3 regions of the Shewanella sp. 125m-7 genome follow, and region 2 is predicted to be linked to each of the others. Evidence: riboswitches for the same ligand, from Rfam matches in the RefSeq annotation. Region 2 holds a riboswitch; each other region holds the start of a gene.
The links. A riboswitch is a leader RNA that binds a small molecule or an ion and turns the genes downstream of it on or off. The one in region 2 is predicted to bind cobalamin.
Positions count from the first base shown of each region.

Region 1 (2,271 bases), on a different contig from region 2:
ACAACACCGGCGCCACCACGCTGCGCCGCCAATACCTTTGGTAAACACTGAATTGCAGCTTGAGAACCCGCAACAGGTAAAGCATTACGGCCACCATAGTAGCGGTCAGCGGACGCAATTAAGCCATCTTCGTCCTCGGGTAAACGATTCCAGCACGATACTGGAATATCGGGTATTGGATAGTGCCATGGACTCACACCGGTAGATAAATCTAGCCAGCTTGTCTCGTCGACGCCATACCGCTTAGCCACATCTTTTAGCCGGCCGCCATGGTGCAATAAACTCATATCACTATTCTCAAAAGTAAATTTTTAAAAGTAAGCTCTCAAAAGTAAGCTCTCAATAATATGTTCTAAAATCGATGTACTCAGATCACTTTAAGCAAGAATGCCATCACTAATAATGCTGCGACCCAATAAAAGGCGCTGAGCCAGACAAGATGACAAGCCCGCTTGATGTCACTTGCATCTGCAGCTCTGCCCTCACCCAGAATGGGTTTGTCGCAAGAATAGCCATCGTATTCAGCGGCGCCGCCCATGGTGATATTTAGACTGCCAGCGCCAGCGGCCATCACCACACCACCGTTCGGGCTGGCGCATTTAGGTGCCTGTGTGCGCCAACAGCGAAGCGATAACCTAGTCTTGCCGCCAAGGGCATAGGCAATAGCGCACAAACGCGCAGGGATATAATTGAGCAGATCATCAAGTTTGGCGGCACACCAGCCAAATTGAAGGTAGGTTTGATTCTTATAGCCCCACATTGCATCTAAGGTATTGCTGAAGCGATACAATAAGGCCCCCGGAACGCCGGCAACCGTAAACCAAAACAGGGCACCAAAGAGTGCATCGTTGCCATTTTCAAGAACCGATTCAAGAGTGGCATTGACCACTTGTTGCTCTGACAGGTTTTCGGTCTTACGGCTAACAATCATACCCACTCGATTTCTAGCCAGGGTTAAGTCACCTAACTTGAGTGCCTGACCAACAGCATTACCATGTTCAGACAGGCTGCGACCACCAATAACCAGATACAGAATTATCACGTCAAGCCACCATAGGCGTGGAAGGTACATAAAGGGCAAGATAGGCAACAAGACTAATAATACAGCGACAACGCCGCGGTATTTTGTAGGCTGCCAAAGGCATCTTTTGATCCGATTGGCAAACAGACCAAGACCCACTAGAGGGTGAGAACGTGACATTTCACCTAAGAGACGGTCGAGCAGCAGTGCTAATGAGATAACGCCGGCACAGTAAAGAGGGTCAAACCACATTAAGGTTCTCCTCTGGTCTCAATATCATCATGTGAATACGGCTGTGAGATAAACGACTTGAACAATTGTGCATCGTCAATGGTTCCAAAAGGAAAAAGATGCTGAAAACCAGATAGGTAAATACACGAGTGAATTTACAAAACCAAGAGCGCCCGCCCAGTTTTACAGCGTAACCATCAAGGTGGGTGCTCTGACTTCTGGTTTATTGCTTGCTTCAGCTTTTTGGTATTCCCAAATAGTTGAGCAACACTTGTCCAGTTACAGTTGCGGGTACAGTCCAGAAATTTCATCTGGTTCCCCCAATTAAACCTTATGGATCCTTGATAACATGTCTATTCTATAATAAAAACCGTAGGTTATTCACTGTTACTTTCTACAGTAAATTCAAATAAATCAAAAAGTGAGTGCTCATACTTGCTCCGATATAAGCAGCTTTGATCAAATATAAAAAAACCGAGAATAGATGCCTCTATTCTCGGTAAAGATGGGAGCAAGTTTTTAAGGAACTTACTTTTATTATTAAGGCAATGCTCTCAATAAATCGCTTTTAATCAACAGCATTCAATAAATGAGAGCCTTACCTTTTTATGATCATTTTGTTGTATCAAACTCAGCAAGCCCTATTTTACCTTGCAGGGACGACAATATGGCTACGTCGTTTAATACTGATCATTGCATCAAAAACGATACTGCAAAGTCGCCAGTATTAAATGGGCGTTATAATCATGGTTTAACTCACCTAAAGTGGTTAAGCCTGTAGGTCCGGTGCCAGGATAGTAATCAACAGGTAGCTGAGTATCATCACTGTCTTCATAGGCTTCAAACTCATAACGTAAGCCCACAACAACCTGCTGATTAATTGCATAATTCACATATAAATTGGCATGATGACTGGTTGATTCATACATACCAAATACATCATTACCATCGACATAGCTGTCGCTAAACGAGATAGCAAAACTGTAATCACCTCCGATAGTAATACCCGAGTCACTTAA
Region 1 is NZ_JBRILQ010000025.1:5,319-7,589, forward strand. It holds gene cobD (threonine-phosphate decarboxylase CobD) at 1-287, opposite strand, end outside; gene cbiB (adenosylcobinamide-phosphate synthase CbiB) at 368-1,273, opposite strand; cobalamin riboswitch at 1,437-1,611, opposite strand; gene ACVBIL_RS12455 (MtrB/PioB family decaheme-associated outer membrane protein) at 1,951-2,271, opposite strand, start outside.
Region 1: linked by a shared signal. The riboswitch ahead of cbiB (adenosylcobinamide-phosphate synthase CbiB) and the one ahead of ACVBIL_RS10615 (TonB-dependent receptor domain-containing protein) in region 2 are both predicted to bind cobalamin.

Region 2 (2,271 bases):
CTGATCATTAAATTGATAAGCTAAGCTCGTATTGTAGGAGGTTTCGCTGTCGATATTTTCGACATCGTCATAGCGGACAATACCTTCCATCAGTAGTTTTCCATACTGGTAGCGTGCAAGGGCGTAGACACCAACTAAGCTGCGCTCATCAACGGCGTAGTCACCCGCGATAGATTCATTAGACCAATCTATACCGCCGATAAATGTTAGGTTATCGCTTGCTGAGTAACGGTTACTCCAATTAACTTGATCTCGAATGGTTTTATATAGACTAATACCTAGATCTGAATTGTCAGCGCGAAAGTTCTCATTTTTATCTTGTGACTGCCCAACGGCGAGTTTGCTGGTTAGCTTATCATTCTGGTATTCAGCCGCCGCGTTCCATAGGTAGTTATCATAATCGGCTTCGTTGGCGCGACTATTATCGTATTCGTAATTACCTGTCTCAAGCAGCCCCGTCCAAGTGAGAGACCATTGTGCATTGAGAGTTTGTTGACCATTAATACTCATACCTAAACGATCGTAACCATCGTCGTCATGTTCACTATCATTTTTAATATCATAACCGTCGCTTTGTTCGCGGTTAATGCTCAAGCTAGTGTGGCCATCACCGTGACTGATCCCCGCGCCAGCGGTAGCTCGCATATATTCGTCGCTGCCATATTCTGCTGAGGCAAACCATTCTCCACCTTCAAGCTTGCGAGTGAATATTTGAATCACGCCACCGATGGCATCACTGCCCCAAACTGCGGCTCTAGGGCCTTTTACCACTTCAATACGCTCAATATTTTCAGGCGATAGGGCATTGAAACTCACAGCGCCTAATGTGGCTGAGCCAATACGTACTCCATCAACGAGGACTAATACATGGCTAGAGTTAGTGCCGCGCATGCTGATGGATGCAGATTGTCCGGCGCCGCCGTTACGCGTAACGCTAACACCTGGCAAGGTTTCTAGCAGATCGACAACAGACTTGGGATTAAGTCTGTTTATCTCTTCTCTTTCTATGGTGTTGATTACAGCAAGTTGTTGATCCGGATTGGTATCAAATCTGTCACCGGTAACGGTTATTGTTTCAATGCTAGGGTTAGCTGGTATTGCAGCTTGAGCCGAAAATGTGTGAAAAATTGCAATTGAAAGTACAGAAAGTCGCAGTTTAAAACTCATGATAAACCTTTAATTATTTGAGTTAGAAATTTGCGGGAAAATGCGTCATAGTAAAGTCGCAAAATGCATGACTTTATTTATCGACGAATAGAAAATATAGGTGTGATCAAATTTGAAACCAGCACCTGCATCGTCTATTTGCTCAAGAAACCCGCTTGAGTCAATAGTGCTTTTGGGTCGGTCTCCTGGCTTACAGCGTCTAGAAACATTCCTTCCCAGTTATAACCAGTGGTAATAATGTTTCGCTCTGTTTACAGTTGCAGGTACAGCCGTGGAATTTCACCACGTTCCCGATTAAGTCGCTTAACGCCCTTAAGTGGGCGGGAATATAGCGGCTATATCGGTGTTGAAACGAGGTAAAGATCACACCCAAAATGTAAAACGAAAAAGACTGTTATTTTCCACAGTCTTTTAAATGGAAGTTTGACGTATGGTGCACGCTGGGCTTTATTGGCTCGCACTTTCGAAGCGTTAAATTTTCTCAGGTTTTGATTTGGTTTTGCGATTTATTGTGCACGTATAAAATGGCAGGAAATTGAGAGACATCCTTTTCAATAAGCGAAAAATAAACCATTTGCGGACGTTTTGTTGCTTATTTTTGACGCTTCCAAGTCGGTTTTAGAAGGTGAAATTTGCTGATAAAACTTGCCCATAAAAAAACAGGCTAACGGCAATAGCGTTAGCCTGTTTTTTATGCTGGAACGTTAGTGCTGAAACTTAGTACCGAGTATTTAGCACTTGTTTTTTAGTTTTGCCGATTAAAGGGCTGAGTGCTTAACGCCCTTTTTTTGAGTGTATCTTAAGCGTGCGGCAAACATTATCGCTGCACTAGTAAGACCTGCAATTAAGCCTATCCAGAAACCTTGGGCGCCCATGTGCGGTACTATGATATCGGTACGCGCTAAGGTATAACCTAAAGTCATTCCCACGCCCCAGTACGAAACTAAGGTGATATAAAACGCGCTACGCGTATCTTTATAACCACGCAGTGCACCGGCGGTAACCACCTGAACAGAATCTGATAACTGATAGATAGCGGCATAGAACATCAAGCTACCGGCCAGTGCAACGACTTCTGGGTTGTCATTATAAAGTAGTGCGATT
Region 2 is NZ_JBRILQ010000019.1:17,358-19,628, forward strand. It holds gene ACVBIL_RS10615 (TonB-dependent receptor domain-containing protein) at 1-1,167, opposite strand, end outside; cobalamin riboswitch at 1,326-1,497, opposite strand; gene ACVBIL_RS10620 (MATE family efflux transporter) at 1,926-2,271, opposite strand, start outside.

Region 3 (2,271 bases), on a different contig from region 2:
CACAACATGCTCTGACTAAAAAGCGTTAACGCCACTACCGCGCCAAATGATGCGCCCGATGAAATACCAAACAGATAAGGGTCTGCCAGCGGGTTACGGGTCACGGTTTGCAACACACTGCCCGCTATCGACAGGCCTGCACCCGCTATGAAGGCCAGCAAAACTCGCGGTAAACGTAGCTCCCAAATAATGCGCTCTTTTACGCCTATAGATTCACCAATAGAATCGCCTATGGGATAACCTAGATTAAACAGCTTGTGGCTAAATACGGTCAGTACATCGCTCATGCTAATACTGGCAGCGCCAAAACTGCTGGCTGCAACCGGGGTGAACAACGCCGCGAAAGTGAGTATGAATAGCACGAGATACTCGGCTCGCCGACGACAATTAATGGCTAATGGGTTACTGGCGATTAAAGCCTTATTCATCTTGGTCTCCAGCTTTCATTTGAACAAGAGCCTCAGCTTTCATTTGAACAAGAGCCTCAGCTCGCACACTCCTCTTTATATCGACTCTTGTATGAACGCCGCTTGCCAAAACCGTTTCGTAGCCATAGAAATAACTGATAAGTGGATTGCCATGTTGAGGGTGCGGCCTGATTTCACAGCACACATCAAATACCTTGGCGATACGTTGCTCAGTGAGTACCATTTTGGGTGTTCCACTGGCTATAGCGCAGCCGTTATCTAGCAGCAAAAGCTCATCACACAGCGCACTGGCAAGGTTAAGATCATGAATAGAGGTAATGACTGTGATGTTGAGGCTGCGTAGCAGCTCCAAGGTTTGGATCTGATAACGAATATCTAAGTGATTTGTCGGTTCATCGAGAATAAGCAGTTTAGGGCGCTGCACTATGGCGCGAGCGATCAATGCCCGCTGCTTCTCTCCGCCTGATAAGCTCTCATAAGCTTGATTGGCTTTATCTTCAAGACCCACTTTTCCAAGCGCCTGTGCAACCACAACGCGATCGCTGCGGCTAGTAAAATCAAAGGCACTTTTATGAGGCGTTAAACCAAGAGCAATAAGTTGCGCTGTAGTCATTTCAAAATGATGGGGCGTGTCTTGCAGTACCACGGCGATTTGCTGGGCAAAAGCTTTAGCCGATAGCGCGCTAATATCTTGGCCGAATAAATTAATGCTGCCGCTGCTAGGCTTAATAAAGCGATATAAGCAGCGAAGTAAACTGGATTTACCCGCGCCATTAGGGCCAATAATGCCCAGCATTTTGCCTTCAGCTAAGCTAAACTCAATTGCCGATAAAATCGCTTTACCGTCTAAGTGCCAACTTAAATCTTTAACCGCTAGCACGGTTTTAATTTGCTGCTGTGATTTCGAATTAGCCATTGTTGCCATTCAACCATTCATAGAAAAAACTGGCATCTAGCAAGCAAGTGTCCAAGCAAGAGTCTAATAACCCAGTATCGAGTTTCATTTATTGTCTCCCTCGAGTCGCCCGCACGAGTTTATGTGTATATGGATACACTTTTTAATTATCAACACGTACTGAATGATACGTAATGAACAACATAAGTTAGGCAGGTATCTGACTTGGAAGCGCAGCCCTATGGCTAACCTTCCCTACAGTTGCGGGTACAGTCCGGACTAAGCGGCGAATAACTGCCAGCCTCCGGTTCCCTTTATGCTGTTAAGCACCTAACTTTCATTTTTTAGCTATCTTTTATGCTAAGAGCAAACGCAGCCTTTAACGCAAGCAGCGCTACATAAGATAACGCCGCAGTTTAGCATCATACCAGCAAGGCTGATATCACCTTTGTTTTATAAATAAAACCAAGATTGACGGGCTAAAGCCCGACCTACGATAAAAAGGTTCTAGGTTCTAAGCTCTAGGTTCTAAGCTCTAGGTCCTAGGTCCTAGGTCCATCTTTAAACTTCTACCGCCAATTTAGGGTCATGAACTGCTTATTATCATTGTGCAGCACATCAATCGCTACCGTGGCCGCGTAAGGCAATTTAAGCGAGGTGTAAAAACCCGCACACTGACTGACGTCCAGAGCTTTACTCATTAAATGACGTATTACGCCACCGTGAGTCACCACTAATACCGTCTTTCCTTGATGCAGCTTGAGCATCGCCTGCCAGGCTTTATCGATACGCGCCTCAAAATCTTGCATAGACTCGCCATGAGGCGGCGATAGCAACCAAGGGTTTTTCCAGTAGTTATCAAGCGCTGAACCACAAGTTTGATAAAGCGCGTCGAAGGTTTGCCCGTCCCAATCGCCGAAGTTCAGCTCTTTAAAACCGGCTTCAATA
Region 3 is NZ_JBRILQ010000014.1:17,246-19,516, forward strand. It holds gene ACVBIL_RS08705 (FecCD family ABC transporter permease) at 1-428, opposite strand, end outside; gene ACVBIL_RS08710 (ABC transporter ATP-binding protein) at 421-1,353, opposite strand; cobalamin riboswitch at 1,518-1,672, opposite strand; gene ACVBIL_RS08715 (histidine phosphatase family protein) at 1,893-2,271, opposite strand, start outside.
Region 3: linked by a shared signal. The riboswitch ahead of ACVBIL_RS08710 (ABC transporter ATP-binding protein) and the one ahead of ACVBIL_RS10615 (TonB-dependent receptor domain-containing protein) in region 2 are both predicted to bind cobalamin.